DNA from 2 places in the Caproicibacterium sp. BJN0003 genome. Region 2 is predicted to be linked to the other one. Evidence: predicted binding sites of a transcription regulator. Region 2 holds the regulator's gene; the other holds the start of a gene.
The links. The regulator HrcA, encoded in region 2, represses chaperone genes, less so after heat shock. The targets are predictions, from matches to a motif close to TGTTAGCACTCNNNNNNNNNGAGTGCTAACA.
Positions count from the first base shown of each region.

Region 1: a site for HrcA is predicted at 2,566-2,596, ahead of clpB (ATP-dependent chaperone ClpB). Genes of this name have one in related genera too.

Region 1 is NZ_CP111108.1:619,891-625,822, reverse strand. Features, by position in the region: gene clpB (ATP-dependent chaperone ClpB) at 1-2,446, opposite strand, end outside; gene OP489_RS03065 (hypothetical protein) at 2,686-4,257, opposite strand; gene OP489_RS03060 (ABC transporter ATP-binding protein) at 4,250-4,975, opposite strand; gene OP489_RS03055 (carbohydrate ABC transporter substrate-binding protein) at 5,124-5,932, opposite strand, start outside.
Region 2 is NZ_CP111108.1:2,312,445-2,326,440, reverse strand. Features, by position in the region: gene OP489_RS11560 (RidA family protein) at 1-50, shown strand, start outside; gene OP489_RS11555 (creatininase family protein) at 44-805, shown strand; gene dnaJ (molecular chaperone DnaJ) at 961-2,097, opposite strand; gene dnaK (molecular chaperone DnaK) at 2,207-4,072, opposite strand; gene grpE (nucleotide exchange factor GrpE) at 4,171-4,752, opposite strand; gene hrcA (heat-inducible transcriptional repressor HrcA) at 4,784-5,809, opposite strand; gene hemW (radical SAM family heme chaperone HemW) at 6,008-7,123, opposite strand; gene pth (aminoacyl-tRNA hydrolase) at 7,120-7,722, opposite strand; gene OP489_RS11520 (ribose-phosphate pyrophosphokinase) at 7,818-8,774, opposite strand; gene ppdK (pyruvate, phosphate dikinase) at 9,193-11,823, shown strand; gene OP489_RS11510 (hypothetical protein) at 12,136-12,654, shown strand; gene OP489_RS11505 (amino acid adenylation domain-containing protein) at 12,897-13,996, shown strand, end outside.

The DNA of each region.
Region 1 (5,932 bases), 760 kb from region 2:
ACGCCTGATCTACCACATAATCGCGGGCACGGTCAGTAAGGGTGACATCCAGTTCTTTATCTGCCAGACGGCGACGAAGATCTTCCATCTGCAGATTGACAATCTGATCAATTTCAGAACGCTGCAGAGGTTTATAAAAGACGATCTCGTCCAAGCGGTTTAAAAATTCTGGACGGAACTGCTTTCTGAGCAGTGCATGAACTTGATTTCTCGCTTCTTCGCTGATAGAACCATCCGCTCCGATTCCTTCCAGAATATACTGAGAACCCAGATTAGAGGTCAGAATAATGATGGTATTCTTAAAATCAACAGTACGGCCCTGACTATCTGTAATTCTTCCATCATCAAGAACCTGGAGCAGCACATTAAAAACATCCGGATGGGCTTTCTCCACCTCATCAAACAGTACAACACTGTAAGGATGACGACGAACGGCTTCGGTCAGCTGACCGCCCTCTTCATAACCAACATACCCCGGAGGCGCTCCGATTAAACGGGATACGCTAAATTTCTCCATATATTCCGTCATATCAATCCGAATCAGATTTTTTTCATCATCGAACAGCGTCTCGGCCAATGCTTTTGCAAGCTCTGTTTTGCCGACACCGGTAGGTCCAAGGAATAGGAATGAGCCGATCGGACGATTTGGATCCTGAATGCCTGCACGGGAACGCAGAATTGCATCTGCCACCTTTTGGACTGCTTCGTCCTGGCCAATCACCCGCTGATGAAGCTGTTCATCAAGACGTAAAAGCTTTTCTCTTTCGCCTTCCATCAATTTTGCTACGGGGATTCCGGTCCAACGCCCCACAATCTCTGCAATCTCCTCATCAGTCACGCGGTCATGCAAAAGCTGGGCTTCCTGCGATTTTTCAGCGATTGCTTCCTGCTTTTCCAGCTCTTTTTGCAGCTGCGGCAAACGGCCATATTTGAGTTCGGCGGCTTTATTTAGATCATATTCCCGCTCTGCCTTCTCAATCTGTGCATGGCAGTCTTCCAGATCACTGCGCAGTTTTTGGACCTTCTCAATAGACTGCTTTTCGTTATCCCATTTTGCCTTCATTTCTTTAAATTTCTCACGACGCTCCGCAAGTTCTTTCTGAATATCGATAAGATGAGCCTGACTCAAACGGTCATCCTCTTTTTTGAGCGCTGCTTCTTCAATCTCCAACTGCATAATTTTACGCGAAACATCGTCCAGCTCGGTCGGCATAGAGTCCATCTCGGTGCGAACCATTGCACATGCTTCATCAACAAGGTCGATTGCCTTATCCGGCAGAAAACGATCCGAAATATATCGGTCAGAAAGGGTTGCTGCTGCAATCAGTGCCTGATCCTGAATTTTAACGCCATGGAACACCTCATAGCGTTCCTTTAATCCACGCAGAATCGAAATCGTATCCTCAACGGTTGGCTCTTCCACCATGACCGGTTGGAACCGACGCTCCAGCGCAGCGTCTTTTTCAATATATTTATGGTATTCATTTAAGGTCGTTGCACCAATACAATGCAATTCGCCGCGGGCCAACATCGGCTTTAAAAGGTTTCCGGCATCCATACTGCCTTCTGTTTTTCCGGCGCCTACAATGGTATGCAGCTCATCGATAAACAGAATGATTTTTCCTTCGGATTTTTTAACTTCATTGAGAACCGCCTTGAGACGTTCCTCAAATTCACCGCGGTATTTGGCCCCCGCAATGAGCGATCCCATATCCAGAGAATAAAGCTTGCGGTCCTTTAGGTTGTCAGGAACATCTCCACGAACAATTCGCAGGGCAAGTCCCTCAGCAATCGCAGTTTTGCCGACACCCGGTTCACCAATCAGAACCGGATTGTTTTTCGTTTTACGCGAAAGGATTCGAACCACGTCCCGAATCTCTGTATCACGGCCAATCACAGGATCCAATTTATGGTTTCGCGCAAGCTCTACCAAATCCTGCGCATATTTAGAAAGAGAATCATAGGTTCCTTCCGGATTATCACTGGTCACTCTTGTATTTCCGCGCACACTGGAAAGTGCCGCAAGAAATCCGCTTTCGGTAACTCCAAAGGTACGAAACAGATCCTTTAACGTTTTGTCTGCTTTGCGCAGCAATCCTAAAAGTAAATGCTCAACACTGACATATTCATCTTTCATGTGAGAAGCAGCATTTTCTGCCTCATTCAGAGCAGAATCCACTGCCTGAGAAACATAAATTTTCCCCGCCTCTCTACCTGGTCCGGAAACGCCCGGCAGTTTTTTAATTTCTAGATTGACCGCATTTAAAAATGCCTGTGGATCCACATTCATCTTTTTCATCAGCTGCGGAATCAGACCATTTTCCTGCTGAAGCAATGCCGCCAGCAAATGTACCTGTTCAATCTGCATATTTTCGTTGGCTGTTGCCAAGCTCTGTGCGCCTTGAACCGCGTCAATGGATTTCTGTGTAAAATTCTGTGCATTCATAGCATCTCACTCCTCATAATTCAACTGAACGTCTAAAAAACCATCTTTTAAGTCTTTCCCAATCGTTCTGAATTTAGTATAATTGGGATTCATGAATATATTGTGAACAAATAATTAATTTTTAGCACTCTATTTAATTAAGTGCTAATTTACTTTTATGAAAATCCTTCCAGTTCAATCTTAGTCGAAATTAATCAAAAAAACAATCGGGGCAGAAAATTTTTCCACCCCGATTGTTTTTATAAAGTCTTAAAAATTTCGGTTCCGCGCGTTAAAAGCCATCGATGAATTATCAGCGCCAGTAAAAGTAAAAATGCACTTGCAAGGAATAAAAACTGTTGAATTCCAAGATGAGAAGAAAGCAAATAAAATGCGCCTGCCAATAGTGCCGTCAGCAGCATTCCTCCAAAAATACCACAAAATGCCGCCGCAGATTGCTTTACGATAATGGTATCGTTTTCCCCGTTCATCTTCGGAAATTTAAGATTGACCATCAATCCAAACTGTGCTACAAATACTCCCATTGCAAGGCCGACCAGCAAAAGGCTGATTGTGCTCAATACCGGCAAAGAAAATGCAATGCCCAAAAGAGGAACACTGATAATTGTGCTAACCCAACAAATGATCAAATTAAGCGCTGCCTTCGCGCGAAAAATCACTCTTGTTGGTACAGGGGATCCCTTTAAAACCCAAAAAGTATTGCCTTCCAGGCTAATTGATACACATGTTGTATTTGTCATCGAAAGAATCATACAAATTCCAAGCGCCAAGATCGGCACAAGAATCTCTTCTCCGAACTGTTGGACAAAATTAAGGAGACTCTGCCTGGCAATAAGCGCATAAACAGAAAATCCAAGCATCATTAATACGCCGATTCCGGTATTAAACAAGTAAATCGTCGTTCCAAAATAGCGGCCGCATTCTTTTTTAAAGAGTGCAGCAAATTGACTGTTGCTTTCCAATTTTTGCAAATGATAATCATTGCGGAGTACGTGACTCTGCATTTTAGAAAGCAGTTTCTGATAATGTGAACTGAGTGCCCACGAAATCAGCAAAAATGGTAAGAAACAGAATAAAACCAGCCATAAGAGGGAAAGAAAATTTCCCTGTAAACCATCCATAAGCCATCCAAATAGGAAAAGTCCGGTATGCAATGTCTTTTCAACTTGATTTGCATTGAGAAGCAGCGTTTGAAGAATACGATTGACCTGCATAGAACCAATCAAAACGACTGCCAGCAAAATGCCGCTGATTAAATTTCCCATCAAAGCACGATGACGGCTGTGTGCAGAGAGAAATGCAATCAGCCAGCCACCTAAAAGGGCAAGCAGAGACGACAAAAATGGTAGAAAAATAATGCTGATAATAATCGGAAAAATCAAAAAAGCACTGCCGCCGCCATAAAAAAGATACGCAACAGTTGCAGGGATCATCCAGAGCCCGCAGAACACTAAATTTTCAAGATAAAGTGCAAGCACTTTACTAAGCATCACCGTAAATGCCGAAACCGGCAAAGGCAGCAATAAATTGCTGTCTTTACTGCCAAAGACAAGACCACTAGCCGCAAAGATCGTAAATATCACAGAAACAATGGTTGCCAGAATTGTCATCATCGGAATTAAAAGCTGCAAATTTCCTATTGATGATAAAGCAGCTGCCAGCATAAAGCTATAAACTCCAGAAAGATACAGCGCTAAAAACACCATCAAAGCAAGCGCACCAATCCAGCCTGCCGAACGCTTTTTTCCGACAGAAAATGAGCGCAGCATCGCCTGAAAATTAATCTTTAAAAGAATCCCAAGCTTACGCATGCGGCACATCCTCCTTTTCAAGTTCCAGAAACACCTGCTCCAAGCTCTCATCACCAACAATGGAAGCTGTTGTATCCACCTTAATCAATTTTCCCTGTTTAATAATCGCAATCCGGTCACAAAGTTTTTCTGCTACTTCCAAAACGTGCGTGGAAAAGAAAACCGCTCCTCCCGTTTTGCATAATTCATGCAGAAAACCTTTGAGTAAAAAGGAAGCCTGTGGGTCAAGCCCCACAAAAGGTTCGTCTAAAATCAGCAGCTTTGGTTTGCGCATAAAGGCAGAAACCAGAGACAGTTTCTGTTTCATCCCATGACTGTATCCGCCAATCGCACTGCCCAGAACCCCTGTAATTTCAAACGCATCTGCATAAGTTTTAATCCGCTCTTCCCGCACTTTCGCAGGAATCTCATACAGATCTCCAAGAAAATTTAGATATTTGATTCCGGTAAGGAATTCATAAATATCAGGGTTATCCGGCAAAAAAGCCATCACTTTTTTGGCCTCTACCGGCTCCTTTTGAATCGAATGCCCATCAATGGTGATTTCTCCTTCGGTAAAATCGAGAATTCCCGCAACAGCGCGCAGCGTCGTCGTCTTTCCCGCTCCATTATGTCCGATAAAGCCAAGGATTTCGCCGGAATGAACCTCCAAATTCAGGTGATCCACCGCTCTTTTGCCGCCTGCATACGTTTTTGAAAATTCAGAAATTTTCAGCATAATTTTCCCTCCGGATTTTTCTTTATTTAGACGGTCATCTATTAGACGGTCATCTAATCGTAGTATATCATAAGCTTTTATAATGTCAAGTATTATCTTAAAAAAGAAAACGGAAAAGAAAAGCTTATGGCTTTCCTTTTCCGTTTATTTAAGTGGATGCGTTTCGTTTTGCCCGCAAGGTATCCGTTGCCGTAATGACCCCCTGGCTCCAACTTTCCGGGGTAACCTCACCGCTGACAAGAGCTCCAAAAGTGCCGAAAAGGCTGCTGCGAAAATCTTTCATATCAGAAGCACCCACTGGAAGAAATTCGTCCGTAATCAGCCTATTTGTAAGCTGATCCCCATACTGAGAATAAAACGCTTGATGTGCCTGATCAAGCTGCGTTTCGGATTTCGGCACGACGGTTGTCTCTCCAAATTGGGCACAAATCGCAGCTGCTTCATCGCTATAAGACCAAACCAAAAACTTTTTCCCCAACTCCTGATTCTCTGCAGCTGTTGGAATCCAGCATTCACTGGTTATCGTATAAAGAGTCTGATTTTTCCCGGATTCAAAAGATGGCACTGGAGCAAATCCCCATTCAAAACCTTCCGCCTTTGTCTCTTGTGCAGTCTGGTCGAGGATTCCGTTCTCACCGGGCATAAAGAGGACCTTATCTTCCAACAAAAGCTGTTCATTTTTAAGATAATTTTCATCATTTGCATTGGCAGGAACAGTCCCATCGGTATAAGATGCTAATTTTGCAAAAGTATCGAGCACTTTTTTCCCTTGATCCGAACTCCAGACGCCCTCTTGATAGCTGCACACATTAGACAGCAGTGTCGGATCGGTATTTTCCAGCATTCCGTAAAAGAAAGTTTCCAGATCTTCCGGTTTTGAATAAGCAAAAAGTGAAATCCCCTTTGCTTTTGCTTGATCGGCAAGAGTCCACATCTCGTCCCATGTTTTCGGAACCT
Region 2 (13,996 bases):
AAGTTCTTTTTGAATTGCAAAAAACAGGAAAGAAGGAGTCGGAATGCTGATTAACTGGAACGAGTTAAGTCAGCTGGAATTTGAGCAGTATCGTGAAAAAGCTGCAGTGGTAGTCAATTTTGCATCTACAGAACAGCATTCTTATCATCTACCGGTAGGGACGGATGCTTTTTTGGGAAAAGAAGTTACCGAACAGGCAGCAGCGCTTGCAAAGACGCCGATCATTCTTCTGCCGCAGGTTTGCTATGGATATTCACCGCATCATCGTTTTGCGCCGGGATATATCACCATGCCCCAAAAGGATTTGGTCAATTATGCCTGCGATATTTGTGAATGTGTGCGGGAAAATGGCTTTCAGAGAATGTATCTGGTCAATTCGCATGGGGGAAACCAAGTTTATCTTTCTGCTGTGATCAATGAGATGGGCGAAAAACATGGAACCTCTTTTGCTCTCAAAGAATTGCGTTATTGGGATGTAGCAGGCCCAAGAATCAGCGAGATTCGGGAGTCAAAGTTAGGCGGAATGGGCCATGCAGGTGAATTTGAAACTTCAATTATGATGTATCTTCACCCAGAGCTTGTTCATAAGGAATTAATTCATGAATGTGATCCGGTACCCGGAGACCCGTGGTTTCAACGTGATCTTCTGGGCTACAAAAAGTATCAGAAATATGCGAATTTCAATGAGGTGAATCCCGAGGGACATATTGGGCAGCCACATCTTGCATCACCAGAAAAAGGAAGGCTGCTCTTCGAAGCAGTTACAGAAGAGTTGGCAAAATTTTTTGATTACTTTAATCGGTAACGTTTTGAGACCATTTTAATTTACTTACAATTCTCCTATTTATATAGAGAAGCACCCTATCTGCAATTTGCAGATAGGGTGCTTCTCTTTTTATGAACAATAAAAAATCGGGACTGTTATCCTATTAAGATACAGTCCCGATTAGAAGATGTGTTTTAATCAAACAAATTCTTTAGCTTATCGAAAAAAGACTTACGGTTTTGATAGTTCTTATCGTTGGCGGAGTCATCAAAATTTCGCAGCAGTTCCTTTTGCTTTTCAGTCAGATTCTTCGGAACCTCGATCGTAACGCGGACATATTGATCTCCGCGTCCACGGCTGCCGAGCTTTTGAATGCCTTTTCCGCGCAGCTTAAAGATATCGCCGGGCTGTGTGCCCTCGTGTACCTGGTAGCTTACTTTGCCGTCGATTGTAGGAACAACTACTTCGGCGCCCAGCGCAGCTTGGCTAAAGGTAATCGGCATTTCGCACCAAACATCAAATCCGCGGCGTTCAAAAATCGGATGAGATCTTACCGAAACAAATACATGAAGATCTCCTGCGGGGCCTCCGTGCGTTCCAGCGTTGCCCTGTCCGGAAATATTGAGTACCTGCTGATCAGCGATTCCTGCCGGGATGCTGATTTCGAGTGTCTTTTTTTGGCGAACATGACCGGTACCGCTGCAGGTAGGACACGGACTGTCGATTACTCGACCGGTGCCGCCGCAGTGATCACAGGTACGGGTAGTCTGCATAACACCAAACGGCGTGCGCTGGCTGACGTGGATTTGACCGGTGCCTCCGCAGGTAGGACAGGTTTTAGCCGAAGTGCCTTTTTTGGCACCACTTCCGCCGCAGGAAGAACAGACGTCAATTTTTTCATAGGAAACCGTTTGCTTGCAGCCTTTTGCAGCCTCCTGAAAACTGATATAAACGCTGGTTTCTGCATCGCTGCCGCGCCGTGCAGCATTCGGATTTTGACGACGAGTACCGCCGAATCCGCCGCCAAAGAAAGAATTGAAAATATCTCCGAGATCAATATCTGCATCAAATGGACTTCCGCCGGGACCTCCGCCAAAATTGGGATCAACGCCGGCATGACCAAACTGATCATACCGTGCTTTCTTTTCCGGATTGGAAAGGACTTCGTAAGCTTCATTAACCTCTTTGAATTTTTCTTCTGCTACTTTGTCTCCCGGGTGAAGATCCGGGTGATATTTTTTAGCAAGCTTTCGGTAAGCTTTTTTAATTTCGTCATCAGAAGCGTTCTTCGGCACGCCCATGACTTCATAATAATCGCGTTTTTCTGCCATTAGTTCTATCACTCCTATAGGACGCGCGAAAGGCAGCCGAAGCTGCCAGATTACGCGTTACACAAATTTTTTCAGAGAATCCGATTGTTCTGTGCTTTCTCTTCCAAAATTATTTCTTGTCTTTGTTGTCGTCTACATCTTTATAGTCTGCATCATAAACGGTGTTGCCGTTTGTATCCTGATGAGGTGCATTTGGCTGTGCGCCGCCTTGCGGGGCAGCACCAGCAGCGCCACCTTGTGGAGCAGCATTTTTGTAGAGCTTTTCGCTGATGGAGAACAGCACCTTCTGCAGTTCGTCAGATTTTGTCTTCATATCTGCAGTATCGTCTTTGCTGGAAGATTCTTTCAGAGCGGCGATCTTGCTTTCAAGTTCTGTCTTATCATTGCTGTCCATTTTGTCGCCACTGTCTTTTATAAGCTTTTCAGCGGCATAGACCATCTGCTCTGCATTGTTCTTTGCATCGACAACCTCGCGGTGCTTCTTGTCTTCCTCTGCATATTTCTCAGCATCTTTTACAGCCTTATTGATATCATCTTTGCTCATATTGGAGGAAGAAGAAATCGTAATATGCTGTTCCTTGCCGGTCGCAAGATCTTTTGCGGAGACATTTACAATGCCGTTGGCATCAATATCAAAGGCGACTTCGATCTGAGGAATTCCACGCGGAGCCGGAGCAATACCATCCAGTTTGAAGAGGCCAAGCTGTTTGTTGTCGCGGGCAAAATCGCGTTCGCCCTGCAGAACATTGACTTCAACCTGTGTCTGACCATCTGCAGCAGTAGAGAAAATCTGACTCTTTTTGGTCGGGATCGTTGTGTTGCGGTCAATTACCTTTGTCATAACGCCGCCCATGGTTTCAACGCCAAGAGAAAGCGGGGTAACATCCAAAAGTAGCAGACCTTCGACTTCGCCGCCCAGAACACCGGCCTGAATAGCAGCGCCAATTGCAACACATTCATCGGGGTTGATGCCCTTAAATGGCTCTTTGCCGCTCACCTTTTTAACAGCTTCCTGAACAGCCGGCATACGAGTGGAACCACCGACCAACAAAATCTTATTAATATCGTTGAAGGAAAGTCCGGCGTCCTTCATTGCCTGATTAACAGGGCCCATGGTGCGCTCGACCAGATCGGAAGTGAGTTCATCAAATTTTGCTTTTGTGAGCGTCATATCCAAATGTTTCGGGCCGTTTGCATCTGCTGTGATAAAGGGGAGGTTGATCTGGGTGGTGGTCATGCCGGAAAGATCAATCTTTGCTTTTTCAGCAGCTTCCTTTAAGCGCTGCATTGCCATCTTATCGTTGGAGAGATCGATGCCGTTTTCTGCTTTAAAGCCTTTGAGCATCCAATCAATGACACGGCTATCGAAGTCATCGCCGCCGAGGTGAGTATCACCAGCAGTTGCGAGAACTTCCTGAACGCCGTCACCCATTTCGATGATAGAGACATCAAAAGTGCCGCCGCCGAGGTCGTAAACCATGATCTTTTGTTCCTGCCCTTTATCAACGCCATAAGAAAGCGCTGCTGCGGTTGGCTCGTTGATGATACGTTTTACATCGAGGCCTGCAATTTTGCCGGCATCTTTTGTAGCCTGACGCTGTGCATCACTAAAATATGCAGGAACGGTGATAACTGCGCTGGTGACCGGCTGGCCAAGATAAGCTTCGGCATCAGCCTTCAGCTTTTGCAGAATCATTGCGCTGATTTCCTGAGGGGTATACTGTTTATCATCAATTTTTACTTTGTAGTCGGTGCCCATGTGGCGCTTAATAGAAGAAACGGTGCGCTCCGGATTCGCAACAGCTTGACGTTTTGCGGTTGCGCCGACCATGCGCTCGCCGTCTTTTTTAAAGCCGACAACGGAAGGGGTTGTACGTCCGCCTTCGGCATTTGCGATGACGACTGGCTCACCGCCTTCAATAACTGCAACACAGGAGTTTGTAGTGCCTAAATCAATACCAATTGTTTTACTCATATTTGTTACCTCCAAATCAATGTTTCGGTGTAAATGTTTTATTTAAATCTGCATGAAATCCATGCGGAAGGACAAAAGAAAAACTAGGGTTTCCAAAATCAATTGGCAACCTGAACCATCGCGTGACGAACAATACGGTCACCCAGTTTATAACCGGGCTGAAAAACTTCTGCAATGACATTTTCTCCAAGATCGTCACTTTCAATGTGAGAAACGGCATTGTGATATTCGGCATCAAATGGATCGCCTTTTTTGCCCATGGGTTCAACTCCAAGCTTTTTAAGTGCGGATTCCATTTGCTTTTGAACCATCTCAATCCCTTTGCGCAGGTCTTCTATGGAACAGTCTTTCTGACTGAGAGCTCGCGTCAGGTTATCGGCTACCGGAAGAAATTCCAAAACCGTCGCCGCAGTTGCATCGGCATAAGCCGTTGCTTTCTCGCGTTCGGTGCGTTTACGATAGTTATCGTATTCTGCGGCCGTGCGCAGCAGAATGTCTTTTTGCTTTTTAAGCTCCGCCTGCGCTTTTTCCAAAAGTTTTGCAGGATCCTCCTGTGGATTTTCCACTTTTTCTTCGGGCTTTGACTCAGCAGGTTCCTTTTCTTCCACCTTAGTTTTTTCAGCTTTTTCTTCCTGTGGCTTCTCTTTTTGCTTCTCTTGGTTGTCTTCTTTTTTATTCAAGATGATGCCCCCTATCTTTTTGACTCTAAAGTCATTGTAATTTCATTAATTCCGTGAGCATTCGTCCTACACTGTCGGAAAGGTACGAAAGACTCCCGAGAAGGCGCTTGTAATTCATACGCATGGGCCCTAAAAGTGCGATTGCTCCGGCAGGCGTTCCATTGATTGCATAGTGGGAAATAATTAGCGCCATGCTGTCAAGTGCCGGAACCCCGATCTCTTTTCCAATCAAAACCCGGTCACCGGGTTCAATCAGCAGGCGGTAAACTTCGTCTTGCCGCGCTAAAAATCCCATCACTCGGCGAAGATCCCCTTCTCCAACCTCGGGATAATAGAGCAGATTCGTTTCTCCATCCATGCGAACGTCAGCTCCCATTGCTTCGCGGGCTACTTCTAACAATGCCATCAATGCACTGCTCATCAGCATACCGACATTCCCCATGGAAGCCGCCAAAGATTGGATAAAAGCAGGCGTAATTTTGCGAATTGGCATGTTTACAAGCTTTTCATTAAAAACTCGAAAAAATACCCGCAAAATTTCAGGGGAAAGATCAAACTCACAATGAAAAACCCGTGTGTGCATGGTACCGTTGCTGGTCATCAAAATGACCATTGAGGTGCGACGGCTTGTCTGAACAAACTGAACTGCCCGAACAACTGCATCCCGTCCGCTGGGGGTAATGGAAATTGCCGCTAAACGGGTCATTCCAGAAAGTGCTCGTGAAACACCGTCCAAAAGTTTTTCCGGGTCATAGGCGCTGGGGAGAAGCAAAGCATCAATAAAATGCCGCTCATCCGGAGTGGTGGATTCCGGTTCAATTAAAGAGTCCAGATAAAAACGATATCCGGATTCACTGGGAACCCTTCCGGCGGAAGTGTGTGGCTGTTCCAAAAGACCCATTGCGGAAAGCTCACTCATCTCGTTGCGCACAGTGGCAGAGGAAACCGGAAACTCAAGCATCTCACACAGCACTTTGCTTCCGACCGGTTCACCGGTTTCAGTATAAAGTTCAATGACCGCTGTTAAAATTTTTTGCTTGCGTGGGCTGAGTTCCATGAAGATCACCTCTTTTGACGAGTTAGCACTCTATAAGATCGAGTGCTAACTACATTTATAAATGTACCATTACTTTGCCCCAGTGTCAATAGGGTATTTGTAAAGAGATTATGAATTGTCAAAAATTTTTACAAAAAACTAGAAAAAGGGGCCGGCAAAAAAATTGCCAGTCCCTTTTTAGAAAAGTTATTTTAAGATTTATAATGCTTCCAGCAAGGTTTCGATCAAAGAATTTGAAACCAAAAACCCCCGCGGCGTCAGTGAAAGTGATTCAGGTGACTGCGTTAAAAGCCCGGCTTTTTGGTAAGGAATCGCTGCTTCACGCAGAGAGCTTGGGATTCCATGAGAAAAGCGGCTCAGACAATCTTTTTCAGTTAGTCCTTTGCAGAGGCGCAGACGCAAAAGTGCATATTCCGAAAAACTGCCGGCAGGGATTACACGATCGGTTTCTTCTATAGGTGGTTCTCCCATCAGAAATCCCCGCAGAGAACGCGGCCAGTAAAATCGTTTTCTATTATAATAGGAAGAAGCAGAAGGACCAAGCCCAAGATATTCTTCCTGATTCCAGTATTTTAAATTGTGGCGGCTTTCATAGCCCGGCTTTGCAAAATTCGAAATTTCATATTGGGAAAAACCTGCATTTTTTAATTCTTGGCAGGCAAGAAGATATCGTTCACAGTTTTCTTCTTCTCCGGGAAGATTTAAACTGTTTCGATTTTTAAAAAACAACGTGCCCGGTTCGATTTGCAAAAGATAGGCGGAAACGTGAGAAGCACCATTTTCTTGGCAGAATCGAATGCTTTCTTTTAAAGAATCGTCGGTCTGTCCCGGAAATGCCAAAATCAAATCAAGAGAAATATTTTGAATTCCGGCGCGTCGTGCTTCTGCCATGGCGGAAGCAGCCTGTTGAGGCGTGTGTCGGCGCCCGAGAAAAGAAAGTTCTTTAGAATTTGCGGACTGAAGCCCTAATGAAATACGGTTGACACCTGCCTCAAAAAGAGGTGGGAAAAAATCGGGCGGAATTTCTCCGGGATTAACTTCCACCGTGATTTCAGCATCGGTAAGACCAAATTCGGTTCGGGCAGTATTTGTTAGACGGCAGAGCCGCTCAGCCCCTAAAAGGCTGGGGGTTCCGCCTCCAAAATAAAGCGTGTCGCAGAAAAAATCCGGGTGCTCTTTTTTCCATTTTTTCATAGTGAAAATCAAAAAATCCGTATAGGATTCCATCTGCTCTTCTGTTGCCCGCAGAGAAAAGAAATCGCAGTAAGGGCATTTTTGAACGCAAAAGGGCACATGCAGATAAAGCCCGTTCATCCGTTATAGCGATTCATCGCTTCGTCAATTTTGTCATTTACCATAAGAGCAGCTGCGGCCGCAGCGTTTTTGGTGCTTTCGTCCATCAGTTTCATTTCGTCTGTTGAAAAGTGGCTAAGGACCCAGTCTGCTAAATCCCACTGCGGATTCGGCTTTTTCCCTACGCCGATTTTAATGCGTGGAAATTGATCACTGCCGGAGAGATACAAAATGTTTTTCATGCCGTTGTGTCCGCCGTCGCTGCCCTTGCGCCGAATTCGAAGATGCCCGCAGGGGAGAGAAATATCATCAAAAAGCACAATCACTTTTTCGGGAGGGAGCTTATAAAAGCGCATGGCTTCGGTGACACTTTGACCGGAAAGATTCATAAAAGTGGAAGGCTTTAGAAGAAGCACTTTTTTACCGCCGAATGTTGCAGACGTACAAAGCCCCTTAAATTTTAGGCGGTCAAGTTTTACACCCGCGTCATCAGCAATTTTGTCAATTGCCATAAATCCGGTGTTATGGCGTGTCCCTTCATACTCTTTGCCGGGATTGCCAAGCCCCACCAGAAGATATTCAATGGAACCAATAGCTTCCGGAGATTTTTGAAAAAACATCGGGGAAAATCCTCCTTTAAAAAGATGAAAAGAAGGGGCCGCCGCCCGGGAGGCCAGCAGTCCCTTCTCTATTTTGAATTTTAACAAGCCGGATTTCAGATAAACATAGGGGAAACCGGTTTATCTTCATAGATGCGCTCGATTGCTTCTGCAAAAGTCGGAGCGGTCGGCAAAAGTGTAATTTTGTCCAGCTTCTTTTCAGGAGGCAGCGGAACTGTATCCAAAAGGACAACTTCGTCAATGACCGAATCCTGGATTCTCTGAATTGCGGGGCCGGAAAGAACACCATGAGTTGCACAGGCGGTAACGGAAAGTGCACCATGCTCCATAATTGCTTTTGCAGCATTGCAGAGGGTACCGGCAGTATCGATCATATCGTCGACCAGGATGACTTTTTTACCCTGAACGGAACCGATGATGTTCATAACTTCGCAGACATTGGCTTTTTGGCGGCGCTTATCTACAATGGCAAGCGGCGTGCCAACACGGGTTGCAAAGTCACGGGCGCGAGTAACGCTGCCGAGGTCGGGGGAAACTACCACATAATCGTCAACATGGTCTGCGACACGCTCTTTGAGGAAAGATGCCAAAAGCGGAACTCCGCGCAGATGGTCAACGGGAATGTTGAAAAAGCCTTGAATCTGTGCGGCGTGAAGGTCCATTGTGAGGACGCGGTCCGCACCGGCTGTGGTGATCAGATCGGCACAAAGCTTTGCACTGATCGGATCGCGTGCTTTTGCCTTGCGGTCCTGACGGGCATAGCCAAAGTAAGGAATCACTGCAGTGATTCGGGCAGCGCTGGCACGCTTCATCGCATCAATCATGATAAGCAGTTCCATCAGGTTGTTGTTGACCGGCGCGCAGGTCGATTGAACGATAAAGCAATCAGATCCGCGTACGGATTCCTGAAGAGAAACGGAGATCTCTCCGTCGCTGAAAGTGGTTACTTCACTCTTACCCATGGGCAGTCCCAGACATTCGCTGATCTGTTTTGCTACGCTTTTACTGGCGTTGGCAGCGAAAATCTTGATTTCCTTGCCGTGAAAATTCATGTCATATCCCCCTGTAAAATGATTCAGTTTTGTGGGCTCCTCTTTTTCCCGATTTTTTTCATGGCAGCTTGTCCTATAATAAGGTTGCCAAAAGGGGAAAAACCCTTTTTCTATCATTCCGCACAAAAAAGAAAAATTCGTAAAAAGTCTATTTTGTGTGAAATAAATATCAGAAAATATATTATTAGTATAGGTGTTTTACTATAAAATTTCAAGGGAGAAGTGATAAGAATCTGTTTTTTCGTAGGAAGCGCCATTTTTCTTTCGATTTTCTTCGAAAACCTTTGCATTTTCAAAAATTTCTGTGGAAATCATGGCAGGAAGTTGCTATAATAATAACGAAGTGGGCGAAATCTGCCACTTTGTGGATTTGAGTTTACTTCAGCAAACTGATATTAAAAGTGTAGGAGGATTATCTATGAGTCACAAGTATGTCTATCTGTTCTCAGAGGGCAACAAGGACATGAGAGAACTCCTGGGCGGCAAAGGCGCAAACCTTGCCGAAATGACCAATGCAGGAATGCCGGTTCCCCAGGGATTTACAATCTCTACAGAAGCCTGTACCCAGTATTACAATGATGGCCGCCAGATCAATGATGAGATCAAGGCGGAAATTGATGAGTATCTTGTAAAGATGGAAAAAATCTGCGGTAAGAAATTTGCAGATCCGGAAAATCCGCTTTTGGTTTCCGTTCGTTCCGGTGCCCGCGCTTCCATGCCTGGCATGATGGATACAATTCTGAATTTGGGCCTCAATGACGTTGTGGTCAAAGGTCTTGCAAAGTTCACGAACAATGAGCGCTTTGCTTATGATTCTTATCGCCGTTTCATCCAGATGTTCTCGGATGTTGTTATGGAGCTGCCGAAGCCTGAGTTTGAGAAGATTATCGATCAGAAGAAGGCAGAAAAAGGCGTTAAGATGGATACCGAGCTTTCTGCTGATGATTTGAAAGATTTGGTTGTTCGCTTTAAAGCTTTCTATAAAGAGAAAAAGGGCGAGGATTTCCCATCTGACCCGAAGGTTCAGCTGATGGAAGCAGTCAAGGCTGTTTTCCGTTCCTGGGACAACCCCCGTGCAAATGTTTATCGCCGCTTAAACGAGATTCCTTATGACTGGGGCACTGCTGTTAGTGTACAGGCAATGGTCTTTGGTAACTCTGGCGATCGTTCCGGCACAGGCGTTGCATTTACTCGTAACCCGGCAACCGGTGAGAAAGCACTGTTCGGCGAATATCTCATCAATGCACAGGGCGAAGATGTTGTCGCTGGTGTTCGTACACCTTCTCCGATTGCACAGCTCAAGCAGGATATGCCTGAAGTATACAAGCAGTTTGCTTCGATTGCAGACCGTCTCGAAAAACATTATACCGATATGCAGGATATGGAGTTCACCATTGAAAATGGCAAGCTCTACATGCTGCAGACTCGTAACGGAAAACGTACCGCAAACGCAGCTCTGAAAGTTGCTGTTGACCTTGTGGACGAGGGCATGATCGACGAGAAAGAAGCAGTTCTCCGTGTTGAGCCGAAGCAGCTTGATGCTTTGCTTCATCCGCAGTTTGACGCTGAAGCACTTAAAAAGGCAAAGGCACTTGGCAAAGGATTGGCTGCATCTCCGGGCGCTGCCTGCGGCCGTGTCGTTTTCTCTGCTGAAGACGCAAAAGAGTGGGCAAAGAACGGCGAGAAGGTAGTCCTGGTTCGCCGTGAGACTTCTCCGGAAGACATCGAAGGCATGCAGAGTGCAGAAGGTATCCTGACTGTCCGCGGCGGCATGACCAGCCACGCAGCTGTTGTTGCACGTGGCATGGGAACCTGCTGTGTTTCCGGCTGTGGTGAGATCGTTGTTGACTATGATGCAAAGACCTTTACCCTCGGCGGTAAGACCATTAAAGAGGGAGATTATATTTCTCTTGACGGCACCACCGGCAATATCTATGGAGAGGCGATTCCGAGTGCTCCGGCTACCATTAGCGGAAACTTTGGCCGCTTTATGGAATGGGCCGATAAGTACCGTCAGCTCGAAGTTTACACCAACGCTGATACTCCCCGTGATGCAAAACAGGGCCGTAAGTTTGGTGCAGAGGGAATTGGCCTTTGCCGTACAGAGCATATGTTCTTCGAAGAGACCCGTATTAAGGCAATGCGCGAGATGATCGTTGCAGAGACAACCGAAGAGCGTGAAAAAGCACTCGCAAAGATTATGCCGTTCCAGCAGGGCGATTTTGAAGGCCTGTATGAAGCAATGGAAGGCCGTCCGGTTATTATCCGTTACCTCGATCCCCCACTTCATGAGTTCCTGCCTACGAAGGAAGAGGACATTAAAGAGATTGCGGACGAGCTCGGAATTACTGTTGCTCGTTTGAAGAATGTAATTGCAAGCCTGCATGAATTCAACCCGATGATGGGTCACCGTGGATGCCGTCTGTGCGTTACCTATCCGGAAATTGCAAAAATGCAGACCACCGCTGTTATTAATGCTGCTATCGCTGTTACAAAGCGCAATAAATTTAAGGTTGAGCCCCGTATTATGATTCCGCTGGTCGGCGAAGTCAAGGAACTCAAATTCGTAAAAGATATTGTTGTCGAGACCGCGGATCAGCTGATCAAAGAATCCGGCATGGATATGAAGTATCAGGTTGGTACCATGATCGAAATTCCGCGTGCTGCTTTGACTGCAGATGAAATCGCGAAGGAAGCAGAGTTCTTCAGCTTTGGTACAAACGACCTTACACAGATGACCTTCGGCTTTAGCCGTGATGATGCTGGTAAGTTCCTGGATTCTTATTATGAGAATAAGATCTATGAATTGGATCCGTTTGCACATCTGGATCAAAAGGGTGTTGGCAAGTTGGTGAAGATGGCTGTTGAGCTGGGCCGCAAGACCCGCCCGGATATCCATCTCGGAATTTGCGGCGAACATGGTGGAGATCCAACTTCTGTTGAGTTCTGCCATGATGTTGGTCTTAATTATGTTTCCTGTTCACCGTTCCGTGTGCCGGTTGCACGTCTGGCTGCGGCACAGGCTGCGATTAAGAATCCTCGCAAGTAATTTTTTACCATTAAATTAAAAGATCTCCGCATATTGCTTAAAAGGCAATGCGCGGAGATCTTTTTTATACTGCAGAATGAGCTTCATTTTTAGAAGACCAAAATGATGTGAAGATTAACACTATAAAGCGTAAATCCAAATAGTCAGTTTTAAAAGAAACGTAACAATTCTTGACTTTTAAAGCTGTTCTATGTAAACTTTAAAGGTAAAGGAATACAAATTTACAAATAAAAAATATGCTTTTTATAAAATTGTGACATAAAACACCTTTTTATGCCACAATTAAAATACTCTGCCTTAAGGAGCCAATCGATGGACAAAACAGTGTTATTTAAAAATATAACAGAATTTGACGACAATCAGATGGTAGAATTCGCCAAATTCCTTTGGGAAAAATTGCCCGGAGGAAGAAGACTGCAGCGCAGAATGAAAAACAGTCTGCTGGGGGGCGCATTTGCGTTTCTGATTATTGCCATTATTTGCGCAGTGCAGCCGGAACAAATGATGATTGCTATTTTGGCTGTTATTTTAAGTATCGTTAGTTTTGTAGTTGCCTTTCGTCAGGAAAATTTTCAAGAAAAAGTTTATTTTGAACGAATGCCTGCGTCACAAAACAGAATTCATTATCAGTTTTGTGAGGATCATCTTTCAGTATTGGCAGAGGGAATAAACGATTACTTTTTTTGGGGCGACTTGCAAAATCTTTTTGGAACTTCGCAGTTCATTTTTCTCATTTTTTCTAAAGAATATCTTCCCGTTTCCCTAGAATATTTTTCTAACGAAGATCGTCAAAATTTCTTGGAATTTCTAGAGCAGATTAAAATTGTATAAAATTACAGATTATAAAATAAAAGGATTCTTTGGGGAATACACTTATTTTTTATCAAAAGAAAGAAAAAATCTGAAAAATAATGCTTGGTTTATGGAATTAAATGCCACTCAGAAGGAATTATCCCTTGTGTTCTCTTTATGACATGGTTATAATAAAAAAGAATGTATTTTTATGAAGGCATTGTCCTTTTATGCAGTTAATTCTGCAAAAAGGCGATTGATAAAAGTAAGGATTTTTAATTATGAAAAATATATTGGAATGGATTGAAAAATCAGAAGAAAATTTTTCGGAAAAAACAGCGTTTTCTGATGATCAGCAGGAAGTGACCTATCAGCAACTTTTGGAGCAGGCCAAAGCACTCGGAAGTTTTTTGGGGAAGTTTGGTCAGAAAAATCATGCCGTGGCGTTACTGATTCCCCGCAGCGTAGAAACTTTGATTGCGATGATGGGAGTTGCTTACAGCGGAAACTTTTATGTAGTGTTGGATACTGAAATGCCGCAGAAACGAATGACCGCAATCCTTGAAAAAATTTCGCCGTTTGCAATTCTTACGGTAGATACTTTAAAAGAAAAAGCAGATGAACTTCTGCCTGGGAAAACCGTAGTTTTTGAAAATGCAGTGCAGGAGCCAATTAATGAGAAACTGCTTTTAGAGATCCGTGAGAATATGGTAGATGCGGATCCGCTTTATGCGCTTTTTACATCCGGATCTACTGGGATGCCAAAAGGAGTTGTTGTTTGCCACCGGAATGTAATTTCTTATATTAACTGGTATGTTTCGGCGTTTTCCATTGATGATTCCGTTGTCTTTGGCAGTCAAACGCCCTTTTATTTTAGCATGTCTGTTTCGGATGTTTATAGCACACTTTGTGTGGGGGGTACCCTGCATATTATTCAAAAGCAGACGTTTTCATTTCCATTGCAGTTGCTGCAACAACTCAATGCCAAAAAAGTGAATACTATTTATTGGGTGCCTTCTGCGCTTTGCCTGCTTGCAAACTGGAAAGCATTTGATTACGAAAAGCCGCAGTTTTTAAAGAGAGTGCTTTTTGCGGGAGAGACAATGCCGACAAGGCAGCTTAATTATTGGATGGGACATTTGCCGGACTGTACTTTTGCAAATCTCTTCGGACCAACCGAGACTACCGATATCTGCACTTACTATGTAGTGAACCGGGAGTTTGCAGATGGGGAATCTCTTCCGATCGGACATGCCTGCAATAACTGCGACGTATTTGTTTTGGACGAGAATAATCATCTGGTTGAGCCCGGAGAAAAAGGAGAACTTTTTGTACGAGGCTCTTTTGTTGCACCTGGATATTATGCAGAATCGGAAAAGAC